2 regions of the Arthrobacter sp. MW3 TE3886 genome follow, and region 2 is predicted to be linked to the other one. Evidence: predicted binding sites of a transcription regulator. Region 2 holds the regulator's gene; the other holds the start of a gene.
What was found. Region 2 encodes LexA, which represses DNA repair genes until DNA is damaged. Its sites were predicted from a motif close to TCGAACANNTGTTCGA; they were not measured.

Region 1: the regulator LexA is predicted to act here: its motif matches at 2,318-2,333, upstream of ABH915_RS11695 (LexA family transcriptional regulator).

The regions. Positions count from the first base shown of each region.
Region 1 is NZ_JBGCAN010000001.1:2,569,207-2,579,326, reverse strand. It holds gene ABH915_RS11710 (glycoside hydrolase family 15 protein) at 1-971, opposite strand, end outside; gene ABH915_RS11705 (VOC family protein) at 1,066-1,509, shown strand; gene ABH915_RS11700 (dihydrofolate reductase family protein) at 1,609-2,199, shown strand; gene ABH915_RS11695 (LexA family transcriptional regulator) at 2,347-2,778, shown strand; gene ABH915_RS11690 (Y-family DNA polymerase) at 2,787-4,085, shown strand; gene ABH915_RS11685 (hypothetical protein) at 4,126-4,446, shown strand; gene ABH915_RS11680 (hypothetical protein) at 4,453-4,833, shown strand; gene ABH915_RS11675 (NmrA family NAD(P)-binding protein) at 4,971-5,909, shown strand; gene ABH915_RS11670 (hypothetical protein) at 6,378-6,626, shown strand; gene ABH915_RS11665 (hypothetical protein) at 6,745-6,945, opposite strand; gene ABH915_RS11660 (ABC transporter permease) at 7,272-8,108, opposite strand; gene ABH915_RS11655 (ATP-binding cassette domain-containing protein) at 8,105-9,049, opposite strand; gene ABH915_RS11650 (DUF4097 domain-containing protein) at 9,082-9,927, opposite strand; gene ABH915_RS11645 (hypothetical protein) at 10,011-10,120, opposite strand, start outside.
Region 2 is NZ_JBGCAN010000001.1:1,764,731-1,774,850, forward strand. It holds gene miaB (tRNA (N6-isopentenyl adenosine(37)-C2)-methylthiotransferase MiaB) at 1-113, shown strand, start outside; gene miaA (tRNA (adenosine(37)-N6)-dimethylallyltransferase MiaA) at 241-1,176, shown strand; gene dapF (diaminopimelate epimerase) at 1,228-2,181, shown strand; gene ABH915_RS08035 (class I SAM-dependent methyltransferase) at 2,162-2,776, opposite strand; gene hflX (GTPase HflX) at 3,296-4,894, shown strand; gene ABH915_RS08045 (ATP-dependent DNA helicase) at 4,887-7,031, shown strand; gene lexA (transcriptional repressor LexA) at 7,169-7,918, opposite strand; gene ABH915_RS08055 (LysM peptidoglycan-binding domain-containing protein) at 8,279-8,869, shown strand; gene ABH915_RS08060 (histidinol-phosphate transaminase) at 8,938-10,056, shown strand.

The DNA.
Region 1 (10,120 bases), 800 kb from region 2:
CGGTCCAGGCCGAGGGTGTAGAGGGCCCAGAGCGCGAACGTGGAATCGCGCACCCACGTGTACCGGTAGTCCCAGTTCCGCTCTCCCCCGGGCGTCTCGGGCAGCGAGGTGGTGGGCGCCGCGACCAGAGCCCCAGTCGGTGCGTAGGTGAGGCCCTTCAACGTCAGCGCGCTTCGCTGCAACTGCTCCCGCCATGGGTGGTCGGGGAACTCGCCCCCGGTGATCCATTGCCTCCAGAACTCAGTGGTCTGCCACTGCTTGCGCGTGGCTTCTTCCCACGTCCGCGGCGGGGGCAGCGACCCCCAGGAGAGCGCGACAAAAGCCTGCTCGCCCTCGGTCATCCGGCTGCGGATGACCACGATGGAGTCCTCGATGCCCAGCCGGCGGTCGGTAGTCAGACGCAGCACCGGATCCCCCTCATCGCCGCTGACGGTCACGGCCTCTCCGTATCCGGGACCGGAGAAATCCCACCGTGCCCGGCGCCGGCCGTAGCTGAAGACCGGCTCGCACAGCACGGACAGCTCAACCGCACCGTTGACGCACCGGACGGTGCGCAGCAGGCAATGCTCGGCCTCGTAGTTCGTCGGCGGGCGGCGGTACCGGCCGGCCCTCTCGTCGGTGTGGTGCCACGGACCCATCACCAGGGCATCCCTCACGATCAGCCAGCCCGTCCTGGTCTGCCAGGTGGTCTCCAGGATCAAGCTGCCGGGGAGGTAGCGGCGCGCAGTGGGCTCCCGGACGCCGTACGGCGCCACCTTGAAGCCACCCGCGGCGCGGTCGAGGATAGTCGAGAACACACTCGGTGAGTCGTGACGCGGCACGCACATCCACTCGACCTGCCCGCTCGATGCAATCAAGCAGTTGGCCTCACAGTCAGACAAAAACCCATAGTCGGCGATCGGCGGATACGGACTCGTGCCGGTCCCGGGCCGCCGCCTCCCCTCTGCCCCTGACCGGGCGTCGATCCTCACCACCCCAGTATGTTCCCCTCAGAGTAAGTTGAGAATCCCTGCCGGCTCCGTCATTCGGATGGATCGACAAGACGAACAACGGAGGTTGGACCTCATGTCACATTTACGGCGTTTCGATCATGTTGGCATCACCGTTGCCGATCTCAAAGAGGTGACGGCGTTCTTCGTCGGGCTGGGCCTCGAGGTCGAGGGCACGCCGATGTTCGTCGAGGGCGAATTCCTCGACACGGTCATCGGCATCCCCGGCTCCCGTACCGAGATCGTAATGATGCGGGCGCCCGACGGAGGTACCCGGCTGGAGCTTTCGAGCTTTGTCCGGCCCGACCACCGGCCTGGATCGCCCGCGGCAATGGCCAATGAGCTGGGGCTGCGCAACGTGGCCTTCGAGGTCGACGACCTCCAGGCGGTCGTCGACCGGCTGGCCGCGGACGGCTACGGGCTGGTCGGCGACATCGGTCAGTACGAGCAAATCTGGCGCATGGCCTATGTGCGCGGTCCGGAGGGGATCATCGTGTCGCTGGCCGAGCGGATCGGCTGACCTGCCCTCACCCACGCAAACCGGAGTCTTCCAAACCGGCTGGTATGCCTGCCAGATAGGTCTTGTCGGTGCCCCTCCGAGTGGTGACATGATGGGCGCATGAGCCGAGTCACGTGCGATCTGACCATCTCCCTCGACGGATTCCTCGCCGGTCCGAACCAAAGCATGACGGAACCCCTGGGTGAGGGCGGGGAGCGCCTGCACAGGTGGATGTTCGAGGAAGCCGAGTCCAACGCAGCCGAGCTCGAAGGCATCCTCGCGGCCGGCGCCTACATCATGGGCCGGAACATGTACGCCGGTCCCGGGGCATGGGATGAGCAATGGCGGGGATGGTGGGGAGATGAACCGCCCTATCACGCACCTGTGTTCGTTCTTACCCATCACCCCCGCGAGCCCCTGGAGATGGAGGGCGGCACCACGTTCAACTTCGTGGCCGATGGGATCGAATCGGCGCTTGCCCAGGCGCGGAAGGCCGCTGGCAGCAAGGACGTGGCCATAGCCGGCGGAGCGCAGACCGCCCGACAATTCCTTTCGGCGGGGCTGATCGACGAGCTGCGGCTCCACATTGCGCCCATAGTCCTGGGTGCGGGCGAACGGCTGCTGGACGGCGTGACGGACCTCAAGCTTGAGCCGACGGACGTGAGCGGTTCCAGCCTCGTCACCCACGTGCGTTATCGCGTAATCCGCTGACAAGCTGACCCTGAGCCCTCGGGCGACACTCGGCGGACGCCGCGGCGCCGTCGCACGGGTAGTGGGGCAGAACGGCAGAGTCCATCTTTTGTCGGCCCATCCGGCTACACTGAATGTATCGAACATATATTCGAATAAGGGTGTGTTGTGGGCGTTGTTGTCGGTCCCCGCGTGATAGATGCGGGCATGTCGTTGTTGTCGGTGCTGATCTCGCCGGTCCCCGTCGCGGCCGGGTACCCCTCGCCGGCGCAGGATTACTTTGATGGGCGGATCGACCTGAACGAGCACCTGATCAAGGACATCACCAGCACCTACGTCGTGCGGGTCTCCGGAGACTCGATGGAACGCGCCGGCATCAGCGACGGCGATGAACTGATCGTGAACAGGGCCCTGGAGCCCAAGGACGGGTCCGTAGTCATCGCCGTCCTGGACGGGGAATTGACCATCAAGCGGCTCCGGATCACGGCCGCCGGCGTCGTGCTGCAGGCGGAGAATCCGGCGTACCCGGACATCCGGGTGCCATCCTTGTCAGATCTGGTCATCTGGGGCGTCGCGACCCGCTGCCTGCACCATGTTTGAGGCACACCATGTCTAAACCCGCCCCGATGCGGCGGATGCCGCAGATCGCGCACGTGGACGTGAACTGCTTCTACGCCTCGGCCGAGCGGGCATTCGACCCGTCCCTCGAAGGCCGGCCCGTCGTCGTCCTGTCCAACAACGACGGCTGCGCCGTCACCCGGTCCCCGGAAGCCAAGGCCCTCGGCATCACCCTGGGTGAGCCGTGGTTCAAACTCGCCCCGCGGGCCCGGGAATGGGGGCTCGTTGCGCTGTCCAGCAACTACGAGCTCTATGGGGACATCAGCGCCCGGGTGATGGAACTGCTCGGCCGCTACAGCGCCTGGCTGGAGGTCTACAGCATCGACGAGGCCTTCCTCGGCGTCAAAGGCACCCCGACGGACCTGCTGGCCCTGGGCCAGACCATGAAGGCAGCCGTGCGGCGGAACGTCGGGGTTCCGGTCTGCGTCGGGATCGCAGGGACCAAGACCCTGGCGAAACTGGCCAACAAATGGGCCAAGCACAACCCCGCCTTCGACGGCGTCTGCTACTGGGACTCCGTACCCGCCGCCGCCCGGGAAGCGCTCATGGGCCGGCTGTCCGTAATCGAAATCTGGGGCGTCGCGACGCGGCTGACCAAACGCCTCAACGCCCTAGGGCTCCATTCCATCCTTGACCTGGCCCGGGCCGATCCTGTGATGATCCGGGACCGCCTCTCCGTGGTCATGATGCGCACCGTCCTGGAACTGCAGGGCACCCCGTGCATCCCGATGGAGGAAGAACGGATCGGCCGGGACCAGCTCATCTTCTCGCGCTCCTTCGCCACCCCCATCACCACCGCCGCCGGCATGCGGCAGGTTATGAGCGTCTACGGCCAGCAGGCCTCGGCACGGCTGGCCAAACACGGCCTCCAGGCCAAGGTCCTCACCGCCTTCGCCGGCACCTCGCACTTCAACCCGAACGACACTTCCTACCCGTCGGTGTGCGTGCCGCTGCCGATGCCCACCGCCGATCCCGTCCTGCTCACCCGGGCCGCCCACGCACTCCTCCCCCACATCCACGAAGGCATCAAGTACGCCCGGGCAGGCATCATGGTCACCGACCTGCGCCCCACCGGCAACCAGGCGCCGCTGGCCCTGTTCGAAAACCCGCACGAGGAACGCCGCATCGGAACCATCCTGGAAGACGTGACCCGCCGGTACGGGCGCGGCTCCATCGGCCTCGGCCACGCCGGCATACGGGGTGGGCCGGACTGGACCATGAAACGGGACATGCTCTCCCCCCGCTACACCACCCACTGGGACGAACTCCCCCTCGTCAAAGCCGCCTAACACCACCTCACCCCGCAGCACCGCACCACGAAAGACCCCCATGACCCTCAGTACCGAAAACCCCGCACGAACCTTTGACCTTCAAGTCCGGCTCGACCCGGCAGGCAAGCCCCTCGCCATCCGGCACGACGGACTGATCTGGATTGTCGATCCCGCCACCGAGTCCCGGCACTGGATCGGCGGCGACCCCCGGCAGGCCACCCGACGCTCGGCCGCTGCTGGCGGCGCCAACCTGGCCGGTAGCGAATACTGGCGCGTCGAGGCCCGGCTGGGGTCGAATTCGGCGCTGCGCACCTTCACGCTGCGCCGGAATCCGCGCTCCGTCCAGTGGGTCCTGGACGACATCAGCGACGGCGGCTAGGCACCGGTGGCACTGAACCGTCAGCCGATCAACGACCAGACCTGGGCAGGGATCAGGGCAGAATTCACGCTGCCCACCCTGGAACAGGTCCGCCGCCGCCTCGACCAACTGATGGACGACCCCGAGCCCGTAATGCAGCAGCTCGTCCGCGTCTTCATCGACGACGGCACGTTCTGCCCGGGATTCCAATTCATCGCCGGCGGCCACCTCCACCCGACGGTCGTCGACCTTTTCCGGCGCGCGCTGGAATTGAAGGTTCCGCACAACTACTTCACGGCCTGGATGATCACCCCCTCGCGGGAACTCGGCGGGTCCCGCCCCGTTGACCACCTGAAAAGTGACCCCGCTCCCCTGCTTCGCGCGCTGGAATCCCACCGCTGGAGTTAGGGGGCCGGCAACTGACGTGCAACGGATCATTCCGGCTCGGGGATGGTTTGAGTCACGCCCCGGAATCGCAGCTGCCCTGCCGTTGGTAGTCTTTAGCCCACTATCCCTTTCCGCCCAACGTCACTTGAGGTGCCAACATGATTCCGGCGACTCCCCCTCCGGGCACCGTCCTTCTTGCCGGCGCCACCGGCGATCTCGGCGGGCGTATCCTTCGGAATTTGGCTGCCCTGGGGGCCACCGTTCGGGTCCTCACACGGCCAGGGACCAGTACGGAGCGGATTGCGCAGCTCCGCGCCCAGGGCGTCGAAGTGATCCAGACGGGCTACGACGATCCGGCGGGCCTCCGAAGGGCCTGCGCGGATGTTGACTGCGTAGTCTCCGCGATCAACGGCCTGGACAGCGCAATTTTCGACGCCCAATCGCGCTTGCTGGAGGCGGCGGCCGCGGTGGGCGTACCGCGCTTCATCCCTTCCGATTTCTCCATCGACTACCGTGGAATCAGCCCCCGAAGCAACCGGAACTTGCAGTTCCGCCGAGACTTCGCACAGCGACTGGACGCCACCGAAATCCGGGCCACGTCCATCCTCAACGGCGCCTTCACCGACATGCTCTCCGGGCAGGCACCCATGATCCTGTTCTCCCGGCGCCGGGTGCTCTTCTGGTCCGACCCCGATCAGGTGCTCGACTTCACCACGAAGGACGACACGGCCGCCTACACCGCCGCCGCCGCCCTCGACGAGCGGGCGCCCCGCGTTCTCCAGATCGCCGGAGACCAGGTCACGGCAAGGACCCTGGCAGCCACCATGTCCGAGCTGACCGGAACGCAATTCCGGCTCCTCTACGCGGGCAGCGTCGGTTCCTTGACTGCAATGAGCCGGGCAGTCAAAGCCCTCACGCCGGCCTCCGACAAGCCCTTCCCGCCGTGGCAGGGCATGCAGTACTTCGCCAGCATGTTCAGCGGCGACGCGACCCTGAACTACGTCAGCAACGACCGGTACGGCAGCCGGACGTGGACCACCGCCCGGGACGTCCTGGACCAGCACCAGCTGCAGAGCTCATCGGCCCCGGTCGCCTAGCCGACGGGAGCTTGTTGCACGGACAAACCCCAAACCCCTAGTGTTCGGATCATGGCCGCGCCCGGGGGACCCGCCCGTAATGGAATACGCACGACGCCGACACTGCTGTCCCTAGCGTGCCTCGCCGTCGTCGCACTAACCGCGGCCTGCGTGTCTACTCCCCCACTTAGCACGTCGGCCGGAGAACAAGCGGTCACCAAGCCGCCCGCCGCCACGGCCGCACCGTCGACGGGCGCCGGACTGTCGCCCGGCACGACCTTCGCCCCGGTTCCGCCGATTCCGCCAGCCCCCGGGCAGGGTGTAGATGACTGTCTGCCACAGCGTGCAGGGAACGCCCTGGCCAAGGGAGCGCTGGAGTGCCATTACTTCACATCCGGTTCCATGGTGCCCGCTTCTGTGTCCAGTGGCCCGGGCGCGAGCTCCGGCGATTACGCGATACGGTTCGGCAGCGCTGGCGGCCGCACGTTAATGACCGTGCGCATCCCCTGTGCTTCGTATGCGGTCAGGGTCAATATTGCCGGCGAAACGATCACGCCGGATCCCGGGACACTGAAAAGTTTTCTGGGCACCTGCAGCTTCCCATGGGACCAGGAACAGGCGCGGATGAAACGGTACCTTCAGGCTCCGCTTCAGTTCGCACAGCGGGAGGCTGGAATCGTGCTGCATAACCCGGAATGGGGAATCACTCTCTTCCGCACCCCTTACGAGGCCGGCTGATTCCTCAGTTCCGTCTGAGGGCGCTGGGCTCTGGCCAGATTGAGACGTTCATTCACGTGGTCCAAGACAGCGGCGGAAGCGAAGGAGATGCCGGCACCCGGCCTCGCCCCCAGGTGCGTCAGCCTCGGGCGGTTGTGGGCGGCGGGGACTGAAAGCGTTCCCACGCCGATTGCCGGGTCATGCCCAGAGCCGCGCCAATGCGCGCCCAGCTGATGCGCCGTTGACGCGCGGTCCCGACCCAGGCGTTCAGTCGCTCTTCGACCTGGGAGGCGACGGCGGCGATTTCCGGCAGGTGGGCCAGCAGCTCATCATCAGTCATCTGCAACCAGGGCGCTTCAGCCCGTGAGCCCTCCGGACTGCTGAACAGCCTCATGGGCGCCGCCGCACGGTCGTGACAAATGGCAACGCCGGGACCGGCAACGAGATGCCCGGAGATCCTGGCTGATCTCGTGCGGAAGCTACACATCATCGGGCCGGTCAACGGCGGGTCCACTGAATAAACCGGAACCCACATCATCCCGAGGTGCGCTGCGCCGTCGACACTTGCGGGATTTAGCAGCGCACCGTGTCGCAGTATTGACCGCCACAGGACGGGCGGCCGCGATGCGCTCGCGACCGCCCGCACGGACCGGGTGCAGCCTTGGCTCAGCGCACCGACTTGCGCTCGTAGATCGCCATCGACCAGGCATACCCGGCGACCACGATCACGACACACCACCCGATTGCCAGCACCGGGCTCCAGCCGAGCGGGGTGCCGAGCAGCAGTCCGCGGATGGCCTCGATGAACGGTGTGAACGGCTGGTACTGCGCGAACCACTGCAGCCACTCCGGCATCGACTCGGTCGGCACAAAGCCGCTGCTGAGGAAGGGCAGGAACGTCAGCACGAGGGGCAGGTTGCTGGCGGTCTCGGCCGACTTCGCCTGCATGCCCATGGCCACCCCGAGCCAGCTGATCGCGTACGCGATGAGCACGATCAGACCGGCGGCGGAGATCCATTCGACAAACCCGGCGGTCGGCCGGAAGCCAATCAGGAGGCCGACGCCGAGCACGAGCACGACGGCGATGATCGCCTGGATGGTATTGCCAAGCACGTGCCCGGCGAGCACCGCGGCCCGCGAGATCGCCATCGTCCGGAACCGCGCGGTGATGCCCTCGCTCATGTCCATCGACACGGTCGTCGCGATGCCGCCGGCGCTGCCTGCAATGGTCAGCAGCAGGATGCCCGGCATGACGTACGCGACATACGCCTGCCGCCCGCCGGCCGGGTCCGCGCCGGGCAGGCCGGCCCCGAGCGTGCCGCCGAACACGAACACGAAAAACAGCAGCAGGACTACCGGCCCCACGATGGTGAACACCGACAGGCCCGGATAGCGCAGCATGTGCAGCAGGTTGCGGCGCAGCATCGTGACCGAGTCGGCAAGGACGTGTGATTGCTGGCGGGTGCCCGAGGCCGTCTGGCGCTTGGCGGTGATGGTGGTCATGATTCGGTTCCCTTCGTCTCGACCCGGCCGGTGAGCGCGAAGAACACATCATCGAGGTCGGGGGTGTGGATGCTGAGGTCGTCGACCTCCAGGTTGGCCGTGTCGAGGCGGTCCAGCACGGTGCGCAGCGAACCGACACCGCCGTCGCTCGGCACGGTGAGCGAGAGCCCGGCGTCATCGCGGGCTGACTCGCCGAGCAGCCGGGACGCGGCGTCGAGCCGCGCGGCATCGGCGAACCGGAGCCGGATGTGTCCGCCGGGCACCAGGCGCTTGAGCTCGTCCGGCGTCCCCTCGGCGACGAGTCGGCCGCCGTCGAGCACCGCAATGCGGTCCGCGAGCTCGTCCGCCTCGTCCAGGTACTGGGTGGTGAGCAGCACGGTGGTGCCGTCCGCCACCAGGCTGCGCACGATGTCCCACATGGTGTGGCGGCTGCGCGGGTCCAGGCCCGTGGTGGGCTCGTCCAGGAAGATGACGCTGGGCGCCGAGACGAGGGTCATGGCGAGGTCGAGGCGGCGCTGCATCCCACCCGAGTAGGTGGCGAGCGGCTTGCGGGCGGCCTCGACGAGGTCGAACTGCTCCAGCAGCTCGGCCGCCCGGGTCTTGGAGCGCTTCGCCCCGAGATGGCGCAGCCGGGCCACCAGCAGGAGGTTCTCCTCGCCGGTGAGCAGCTTATCGACGGCGGAGAACTGGCCGGTCAGGCCGATCGCGGCGCGGACCCCGTCGGGGTCGCGCACGACGTCGCGCCCGTTCACGAGTGCCGTGCCGCCGTCGGGCCGCACCAGGGTGGACAGGATGTGCACGGTCGTCGTCTTGCCGGCGCCGTTCGGGCCGAGCAGTGCGGTGACGGTGCCCGCGCCCACGGTGAGGTCGACGTCGTCGAGCACGGCCTTTGTGCCATAGGACTTCCGCAGCCCGCGGACTTCGATTGCTGGCGTGTTCATGTGCTTCGTTCCCTTCTGTCGGTGGCCCGGAGTCAGTGGGCGCGCTGGATGCTGATGTCGCCGTGCTGGGTGCGGGCACGCACTGCGACGGTCTGTTCAGACTCGCCGGGCGCGCGGTCGCTGTCGAGCTGGTTGCGGACGTGCCCCTCCTTCGAGGAGAGGTCGAGCCAGGCGGGAACGCCGGGCCGCACGCCGATGGTGACCTGGCCGAAGCCGCTCTCGACCTGGATGGAACCACTCGAGACCTCTGCGAGCTGGATGCTGCCGTAGGCGGTCTTCGCCGCCACGGAGCCGAGTGCCTTCGTGATCTCGAGGTCGCCGTAGGAGAGCTTCGCTTCAAGGTCGCCGCCGGACTCCCCGATCAGGATGGTGCCGTGCGAGGCCTTGAGGATCGCGTCGCCGGTGACCTTGCCGATCCGGATCTGACCGTGGTCGGCCGTGATCTCGATCCCGCCCTCGGCGGTGCCCAGGGTGGCGTTGCCGTGCGAGGCGCGCAGCCACAGGTCGCCGGTGGAGTCGAGGTCCACGCGGCCCATCGAACTCTTGATCCGGGTTGCGCCGAGGCGTCCGACGGTGCGCACGCCGCCGACCCCGATTTCGGCGGTGAGCCGTGACCCGGCCGGCAGCTCGACCTTCACATCGACCGACTCGGTTGGTCCGATCCAGCTGATGCGGGGCCGGGGGCCGGTGATGATGAGCCGCTGGCCGTCGACGTCGACCCTGGTCTCCTCCGCGCCACGGCAGTCAACCGCCTTCGCGGGGTTGGTCGGCGAGACGGTCACAACCGTGTCGTCGCGGTCAGAGGCGATGATTTCGATCGCGCCGACCTGGAGCTTGATGGCGAGGTCGATGGGGGTGGGGGTGTCGTAGGTGGGCATGCTGGCGCCTTCCTTTTGGGTGTGTTTGATCGACCCCGCGGGTCCGCGTGGTTGATGGGTGGTGGGGTGAGCCGGCTAGCGGGCTAGCGGGCCCAGCCGGCGAAGTTGTCGCCGGTGCGCAGCGTGCGCTGGGCGGATCGTCGTTGCTTGGGTTGCAGGGCCGCCGCAACTGCACGGACCAGCCAGGTGTTGA
Region 2 (10,120 bases):
GTTCGCAGGCAGATTCCTGCGGAGCCCCGGCCAGCCCCGCGGGTAAGGCCAGCGCGCAGGGCACCTCCGGCGTGTCGCTGGGCATGCCCAGCCTTCCGGTCCGCGGCCGTTAGCGCCGTGCCCGGCCCGCAGGGTGCCGCGCACGACGCAGCAACCCAGGCCAGACCAGCCCAGGCCACACCAGTCGAGGACACAGCCCAGCAGGAAACTGCCCGGCGGGACACTGCGCAAAATACGGCGGTGCCGGGGGCACAGCCGGTTGCGCCGCCGGTGATCGCCGTCGTCGGGCCGACGGGATCCGGCAAATCAGACCTGGCAGTTTCCCTCGCCCTCGAGCTCGACGGTGAAGTCATCAACGCCGACTCGATGCAGTTCTACCGGGGCATGGATATCGGCACTGCCAAGATCACCGAGGCCGAGCGCCGCGGTGTGCCGCACCACCTGCTGGACATTCTGGACGTGACCGAGGAAGCGAGCGTCTCGGACTTCCAGCAGCAGGCCCGCGCGTTGATCGCCGACATCCACGGGCGGGGCAAGCGGGCCATCCTGGCCGGCGGCTCCGGACTCTACGTCCGCGCCGCCCTCGATGTCCTCGAGTTCCCCGGCACGGATCCGGAGATCCGCGGCCGGCTTGAGGCGGAACTGGCCACCGCGGGATCCGCGCCCCTGCGGGAACGGCTGGCAGCAGTGGACCCCGTGTCCGCGGGCAGGCTCGGCGACGACCGCAGGATCATCCGAGCCCTGGAAGTCTTCGAGCTCACCGGGCGGCCATTCAGCTCCTTCATGCCGGCCCGCGAATACTTCCAGCCTGCCGTCCAGATCGGACTCGAGGTGGACCGGGAACTGCTCCGGCAGCGCCTCGCCGACCGGGTCCACGCAATGGTCGACCAGGGGCTGCTGGACGAAGTCCGCCGGCTGGACGCCGCTGGACTCCGCAACGGCCGGACCGCGCCACGGGCCCTCGGCTACGCCCAGTTCCTGCGGGTGCTCGACGGTGCCTCGAGCCTGGAGCAGGCCGCGGACGAAACCATCATCGCCACCCGGCAGTTCGCGCGCCGGCAGCTGACCTGGTTCCGTGCGGATCCCCGGATCACGTGGCTGGGCTGGAACGATCCTGATCTGGTGGCCGAGGCCGCCGGCCTCTGCCGGGCGACGCCGGTTCCGCCTCCGGCGTAGCGCTTGGGTCACGGTACCGTAGCGGTCAGGACGGAACGGTAACCTTGGAGCATGGACGAATCCCAAGCCGTAGCCGCTGACCGTACTGCCGGCGATACCGCACCCCTGAGCGGTCTGAAGTTTTCCAAAGGCCACGGAACGGGCAACGACTTTGTCCTGATCGCAGACCCCAACGGCGCGCTCGAGCTCAGCCCGGAGCACGTCGCGGCGCTCTGCGACCGGCACCGCGGCATCGGCGGCGACGGCCTGATCCGCGCCGTGCCTTCGCGGCTCCTGTCCGAGGGACAGGATTTGCTGACCGCGCACCCCGACGCCGAGTGGTTCATGGACTACCGCAACGGCGACGGCTCGCTCTCTGAGATGTGCGGCAACGGAGTCCGCGTGTTTGTGCACTTCCTCATCGCCGAAGGCCTCGTGGACCTGCCGGCTGGCGAATCCCTCGTCATTGGAACCCGGGGCGGTGCCAAGACGATCGTCCGGACAGCTTCGGGGTACGCCGTGGACATGGGGCCCTGGGAGTTCATTTTCCCGGGCGAGGCGACGGCGCGGGCCATGGATTCGCTCGTCAGCGCCGACGGGCTCGAGGTCGCGCGCCCCGCCCTCTCCGTCAGCATGGGCAACCCGCACACCGTGGTAGCCCTGGCCGAAACGGCCGAACTGGAAGCCACGCAGCTGTTCACGGCCCCCCGGGTGGACCCGACGCCGCCGCACGGCACCAACGTCGAATTCGTTGTGCCGGCCGAACCACTCGTCCACGACGGCACCGGCACCATCACCATGCGGGTCCACGAGCGCGGGGTGGGGGAGACCCAGTCATGCGGCACGGGCGCCTGCGCTGCCGCCGTCGCGATTCGCCACTGGGCCGGCCAGGGCGCACCGGACGCGTGGAACGTCCACGTCCCCGGCGGCGTCGTCGGCGTGAAATTCTTCCTGGGCCCGGAGGGGCACGAACACGTCGAACTCAGCGGCCCGGCCGTGATCGTCGCTAGCGGGACGCTTTCCTGATTCGAAGGATCCTGAACGACTTCGACGTGCTCTCCCGGGTCACGCTGAAGCTGGAGTCGAGCTCCGCCGAGAGCCAGCGCTGCAGCGAGTCCGAGCCGAGGTTTTTCTGGACCACGAGCCAGGCCGATCCGCCCGGCGCCAGCCTGGGAATCCACAGGCGCAGGAGGGCGTGAAGCTCATCCTTGCCGATCCTGATCGGCGGGTTGGACCAGATGGTGTCAAAGCGCAGTTCGGGGTCGACGGCGTCCGGCGTGCTGGCGGTTACGTTGTTCAGCCCCAACAGGCCGGCGTTTTCGTTGGTCAGGGTCACGCAACGTTCGTTCACGTCCACCGCGTAGACCTGTGCGTGCGGTGCCCGCAGGGCCATAGTCAGGGCGATCGGTCCCCAGCCGCAGCCGATGTCCAGCAGGTTGCCCTGCGGCGACGGCGCCGGGACGTCGGCGAGCAGCACCGCCGTCCCCTTGTCGATCCCGTCCGGGCTGAAGATCCCCGAGGACGTCTGCAGCCGGCGCGTCTCGCCGGCAAGATCCACGGTGAGCGGCTTGCGGGTGAACGGCCCGGCCGGCTGGGCGCTGAAATAGTGTGCAGACTCCATAATGGGCCAGATTAGTTCGCGGCCAGCCCGTATGGGAAACCGGGCGGGAGCGCCGGCGTCTGCTACGCTACGAAACATGATCTTGATCTCCAAGTAGCCGACACGGGCCTGGTCTCTCTTAGGAGCGACAGCCCGTCCCCGGAGCGACGCAGGTAAACGCCTTCCGCTGAGTGCGCCATCGCAAGGGTGAGTTTTCTCACCCGCTGGCGCCCGCACCACTTGGAATCCAGCCGCTTTCCAGCACCGTGTCTTTTTGGCAGCGTGCACCGTGGCCGGGCTTGGCGGACGGCACCTACCTCACTGTGATCTCCACATTCTGTGGTCCCACAGCCAGGCGCTTCTGCCGCCTCTACCCTTCAGCCAGCCATAGCTCCGGACGGAGCCAGCCCCGCCCCGGCACCGTTGCCGCGGGCATTCCAGGAGGCCTGCATGACCCCCCGCCGTCAGCCCAGCGCGAATACCGCCCCACAGAGCAGCAATCGGCACTATTCTGAAAGAGCCGAACCCTTAAAGGAGACCATGACCAGCCACCCCAACACCGGACCCGATTCAGCAGCCCAGGACATGAGCCCTGAGGAGATCCAAGCTGTAATCGACCGGATCCTTTCCAAGGACACCCCCGCCCCAGGCCGCGGCGGCGGCACCAGCCACGGCACCGCCGCCGGTGCTGGCACCAGCAGCCCGACGTCGGTGCTCGGCAAGGCGCAGGCCATCTCCCGCCTGGACGAGGTCTACACCAACTTCGACGGCGACCAGCAGGACCTTGAGGAACGGCACGCCCTGCGCCGCAAGGCCGGCCTGTCCACCGAACTCGAAGACGTCACCGAGGTCGAATACCGGCAGTTGCGCCTTGAGCGCGTCGTCCTGGCCGGCCTCTGGACCGAGGGCACCCTCGCGGACGCCGAGAACTCCCTGCGCGAACTTGCCGCCCTCGCTGAGACGGCCGGCTCCGAGGTCCTCGACGGGCTCGTCCAGCGGCGCGCCAAGCCCGATCCCGGGACCTTCCTCGGCTCCGGCAAGGCACAGGAGCTGAAGGCCATCGTGATGTCCACCGGCGCCGACACCGTCGTCGTCGACGCCGAATTGGCCCCGTCCCAGCGGCGCGGGCTGGAGGACATCGTCAAGGTCAAGGTCATTGACCGTACAGCGCTGATCCTGGACATTTTCGCCCAGCACGCCAAGAGCCGTGAAGGCAAGGCGCAGGTGGAGCTCGCCCAGCTCGAATACCTGCTTCCCCGCCTGCGCGGCTGGGGTGAATCGATGTCCCGCCAGGCCGGTGGCCAGGTGGGCGGCGCCGGTGCCGGCATGGGCTCGCGTGGTCCCGGTGAGACCAAGATCGAACTGGACCGCCGCCGGATCCGCACCCGGATGGCCAAGCTGCGGCGCGAAATCGCCGCCATGAAGCCTGCCCGGGAAACGAAGCGCGCCAACCGCCGTCGTAATGCCGTGCCTTCTGTCGCGATCGCCGGGTACACCAACGCAGGGAAGTCCTCGCTGCTGAACCGGCTGACCGATGCGGGGGTGCTGGTGGAAAACGCCCTGTTCGCCACCTTGGACCCCACCGTCCGCAAGGCCGAAACCGCTGACGGGCTGGGATACACCCTGGCCGACACCGTGGGCTTTGTCCGTTCCCTGCCCACCCAGCTCGTGGAGGCATTCCGCTCCACGCTGGAAGAGGTGGCCGACTCTGACCTGATCCTGCATGTCGTGGACGTCTCGCACCCGGATCCGGAAGGCCAGATCGCCGCTGTCCGGACGGTCTTCAGCGAAGTCGACGCGCGCAAGGTTCCGGAAATCATTGTCCTGAACAAGGCCGACGCCGCTGACCCGTTCGTGGTCGAGCGGCTCAAGCAGCGCGAGCCGCGCCACGTGGTGGTCTCGGCCCGCACCGGCGAAGGCATTCCGGAACTGCTCAAGGCCATCAGCGACGGCATTCCGCGGCCCAGCGTGAAGCTTGAACTGCTGATCCCGTACAACCGCGGGGATCTGATCAGCAAGCTCCACGAAAGCGACGCCGAGATCCTCAGCCTCGACCACGAGGAAACCGGGACCCGTGCCGTGGTGATGGTGCGTGAAGGACTCGCCGCCGAACTGGATCCCTTCATCAGCAATGACTGAGGCTGCGGTGACCAGGGCTGACGCCGATCCAGCTGACGCGGATCCAGCCGACGCCGAACCAGCGGATGGTGGATCGGCCGAGCCTGATGCCGGTTCGGTTGCCGGCGCGGCCGGCGAGGAGTTTGTGGTTAAGCTGCTCGACCGTGCCGTGTCCGGCATGGGCGGGCAGAGCCGCGATGGCCAGCACGAAATGGCCCGGCAGGTGGCGCGCGCGATCGACAGCGGCGACCACCTGCTGGTCCAGGCCGGCACCGGCACCGGCAAGTCCCTGGCCTACCTGATTCCACTCATCGCGCATTCGCTGACCAGCAACAAACCCACCCTGGTCTCCACCGCCACCCTGGCGCTGCAGACCCAGATCGTGGGCCGCGACCTGCCCAGGCTGCTCAAGACCATCACGCCTGCCCTGGAACGGCCCGTCAAGGTCGCCCTGGTCAAGGGCCGGTCCAACTACGTCTGCCGGCACAAACTCGAGGGCGGCTTCCCGTCCGAAGAACCTTCCGAGGGACAGCTGTTTTCCCTTGGCGAGGACACCAGCGTGCCGCATTTCGCCGCCGCACTGGGCGGGCCGTCCTCCCAGCTGGGCAAGGAAGTCGTCCGCCTGCGCGAATGGGCCGAGGAGACCGCGACGGGGGACCGCGACGAGCTCATGCCCGGCGTCACGGACCGGGCCTGGCGCCAGGTCTCGGTCACCTCCATGGAGTGCCTCGGCGCGCAGAAATGCCCGCTCGCGGCCGAATGCTTCAGCGAGCTGGCGCGTCAGAACGCCGCCGACGCCGACGTCGTGGTCACCAACCACGCCATGCTCGCCGTCAGCGCCTTCGAAGGCCTGGCGGTGCTGCCCGAGTACGACGTCGTGGTGGTGGATGAGGCGCACGAACTCCAGGACCGCGTCACGGGCGCGGTTTCGGGCCAGCTCTCCGTGGCGATGGTGCACGCCGCCGCGTCCGGGGCCCGGAAGCACACGGGCATCACCGTGGATGCGCTGAACAATGCCGCCGCCCACCTGGAGCTGGCCATCGACGGCGTCCCCAGCGGGCTGATGCCCAATGGCCTGAACAGCGAGCAGTTGGACTGCATCGATCAGCTGCGCGACGCGTGCCGCGCCGCCCTGTCCGATTCCAAGGGGGACAGCTCCGCGACGGCCGACGGCGGACGCCAGCTGGCCCGTTCACGGCTCATGGTCATCCTGGAACTCTGTGAACGCCTCCTGGCCGCGCGCGAAAACCGCGAAGTCGTGTGGTTCTCCCGCAACAGCAGCTTCGACCCGGCACAGGGCTACTCCCAGCCGGACGAGAGCGCGCCGGCCTTGATCAATGTTGCCCCGCTGAGCGTCGCAGGACGGTTGCGCGAAGGCCTGTTCGCGGACCACACCGTCATCCTGACCTCGGCCACACTGGCCATCGGCGCCGCCTTCGAACCCGCCGCCGGAGGCCTGGGCCTGGTTGGCAACGGCGCCCCGAGCTGGACCGGCGTCGACGTCGGATCCCCGTTCGACTACCCGAAGCAGGGCATCCTCTACGTCGCCAGGCACCTGCCCAAACCCGGCCGCGGAACGTCCCCCGAGGCTTTGGACGAACTCGAGAAGCTGATCCGCGCTTCCGGCGGCGGTGCGCTGTGCCTGTTCTCCTCGCGGCGTGCGGCCGAGGAAGCAGCCGAGGCCATGCGGCCCCGGCTGGGCCTCAGCATCCTGTGCCAGGGGGAGTCGACCATGACGGCGCTCGTGCGGCAGTTCGCCGACGAGCCCGACACGTGTTTGTTCGGCACCATGTCGCTCTGGCAGGGCGTCGACGTCCCTGGCGTGTCCTGCCGGCTGGTGGTCATCGACCGGATTCCCTTCCCGCGGCCGGACGACCCGCTGATGACGGCACGTTCGCGGGCCGTGGCCCAGGCCGGCGGCAATGGCTTCATGGCCGTCTCGGCCACGCATGCCGCCATCCGCCTCGCGCAGGGCGCCGGACGGCTGATCCGTTCGACCTCGGATAAGGGCGTGGTGGCAGTGCTGGATTCGCGGCTCTCCACGGAGCGCTACGGCGGCTTCCTGCGCGCCGCGCTGCCGCCGTTCTGGCCCACCACCGATTCATCGATAGCCATGGCGGCCCTGAAGCGCCTGGCGAAGGACCCCGCGAAAGACTAGGTCCCAAGCCAGGCGCCACCCTGCGCGGAATTCCGCGCGGGGTGGCCGCCACTGGCGGCCTGGCCCGGGATGGCTAAGGGGAGCGCAGCTTAGAGGGAACGCGGTTTAGAGGGAGCGCGGTTTAGAGGGAGCGCGGTTTAGAGGGAGCGCAGTACCGAGACGACTTTGCCCATGATGACGGCGTGGTCGCCGAGGATGGGCTCGTACTGGGTGTTTTGCGGCAGCAGCCAGGTGTGGCCGTCCCGCTGGCGGAATGTCTTGACCGTGGCTTCGTCGTCCAGCAGGGCGGCCACGATGTCGCCGTTCAGGGCATCACCCTGGCGGCGGACAACCACCCAGTCGCCGTCGCAGATGGCGGCGTCAATCATTGAATCGCCAGCGACCTTGAGCATGAAGAGTTCGCCATGACCCACGAGCTGGCGGGGCAGCGGCATGACGTCCTCCACCACCTGGTCCGCGAGGATCGGGCCGCCGGCGGCGATGCGTCCGACGAACGGCACCATTGCCGTGTCAGTGGCGCTGGCGAGCTCGGTTACCGACAGGCCGCCCACGGCCCGCAAGGGACTGGATTTCTCGATCCCCGATATCGGCGTGGTTCCCTCGTCCAGGGTCAGCGGCATGAGCACTTCCATGGCTCGGGGCCGCTTCGGATCACGCCGCAGGTAGCCAAGCTTCTCAAGCTGGGAGAGCTGGTGGGTCACGCTCGAGAGGCTGGCGAGACCGACGGTGTCGCCGATCTCGCGCATCGACGGCGGGTAGCCCTTGTCCGTGACGGACCGCTGGATGGTCTCCAGGATTTTCTTTTGCCGGACGGTGAGGCTCTTGGGGGCCCGGGCGGGCTGCGGGCTCCGTGGGGTGGCCCTGCCGCCGGTGGCTTGTGCTGCCATGTTCGCCAATGCCTTTCCGTTCCGCCCGGCTGCCGTGGCTACTGTCACCGGGAACTTCCGGCCTGAAATGTCAGACCCTGCTGATCAACTACGAATGAATTCCCTCAGGGAGTTCAAAGTGGTTGTCCTGTCCCTCAAAAATAGGCCAGCCGCAGACCTTTTTCAAACATTTGTTCTAGCGAGTCTCGACATCGTTCGTTAGTAAGTGCTAAAACAGAACAAGCAAGATTCGAATATGTGTTCGATTTCGCTGATCTGGGTTCGCAAGCGATGTTCGGTTCTATGTTCGAAGGTTCGGCCGGTTGGCGGAGAGTACATGAGTACGCCGGGCGGCAACTATGGTCCAGGAGGGCTCAGTTCATGTCAGTTTCAAGCGCGTTTCACGGCACTAGCATTCAGGGCATCGCGACCGGCCGCCGAGGTGTTGTTCCGGGCGGCGCGGCGGATCGCCGCAGCATCGGATACGGCAGCATCGGACACAGTGGCATCGAACACGGCGACATCAGCCAGGGCGGCATGGGGCCGGGCAGTTCCCGTTACGGCAACGTCTACCCGCTCAATGCCAGGCGCCGCACGTCCGCGACGTCGCAGGCGCCCCAAGGGGCCACGGGCGCGGTTTCCGCCGGCCGGCCGAAGCAGCCGCCGCTGCGGCTCACCCGGCGCGGACGCTTCGTCTTTTTCGGTGTCCCCCTGATCCTGCTGGCGGCGTTCATCCTGTCCTTGAGCGGATTCCTCAACGCTCCCGCCAAGGCGGCAGATTCCGCGGACCAGCTCTCGGTGACGCCGACCGTTTCCGTCACAGTGCAACCGGGGGAGTCCCTCTGGGCCATTGCGGGGTCGGTGGCTCCGGAGCGCGATCCCCGAGACGTCGTGGCGGACATCGTGCAGCTGAACAATCTGGACGCCGCGGGTGTCATGCCGGGCCAGCAGCTGTTCGTCCCGGCCAAGTAACCTCCCCCAGATGCCGTCGCAGGCGTCACAGTTTCAGCGCCCGTCCCGCTACCACTTAAACTGGTCACGTGACTGACCAGCTTGAGCGCCTCAACCGACTGCCCCTCCGAACCAATCTGCGTGGCCTGCGTCCGTATGGCGCGCCGCAGCTGGACGTCCCCATCCTGCTCAACGTCAACGAGAACACCCATGGGGTCCCGGCCGATGTCCGCGCCGCGATCACCGAGGCCGTGAGCGCCGCCGCTGCCGGACTGAACCGCTATCCGGACCGCGAGTTCACCGAATTGCGCGAAGCCCTCGCCGAATACCTCGGCCATGGCCTGGACGCGGAGAACATCTGGGCCGCGAACGGTTCCAACGAAGTCCTGCAGCAAATCCTCCAGGCCTTCGGCGGCCCCGGCCGGACAGCCCTCGGGTTCCCTCCCACGTATTCGATGTATCCGCTGCTGGCTTCCGGCACGGACACGGAATACATCGTCGGGGCGCGCGCGTCGGACTATGGGCTCAGCGCGGAATCGGCGGCACAGCAGGTCCGCGAGCTTCAGCCCAACATCGTCTTCCTCTGCTCCCCGAACAACCCGACCGGAACGGGGCTGGGCCTCGATGTGGTCGAGGCCGTCTATGACGCCGGCGAGGCCAGTCAGACCATCGTGATCGTCGATGAGGCCTACCACGAGTTCGCCCACGACGGCACGCCCAGCGCGCTCACCCTGCTGCCTGGCCGGGAACGGCTCATCGTCTCGCGCACCATGAGCAAGGCCTTCGCCCTCGCCGGCGCGCGCCTCGGCTACATGGCCGCGGCCCCGGAGGTCGCGGACGCCCTGCGGCTGGTCCGTCTCCCGTACCACCTCTCGGCCATCACCCAGGCCGCGGCCCTGGCCGCCCTGCGCCACCGGGAGGCACTCATGGCGGACGTCGAGGACATCAAGCGCCAGCGCGACCGGATCGTGTCGGAACTGACGCGGCTGGGCCTGACGCCGGCCGCGTCCGATTCCAACTACGTGTTCTTCGGCGGCCTGGAGAACCCCCATGAGGTCTGGCAGGGCATGCTGGACGCCGGTGTCCTCATCCGCGATGTCGGCATTCCGGGGCACCTGCGCGTCACCGCGGGCACTGAGACCGAAACCACAGCCTTCCTGGAGGCCCTTGAACTCATCCTGGCCGGCTCCGCAAAGCCGCAGGCCTAGACTTGGTGGGGAGCCCGATCGTCCCCGCCAGAGTGCCCAACACCCTGCTTTCTTCCAAAGGACA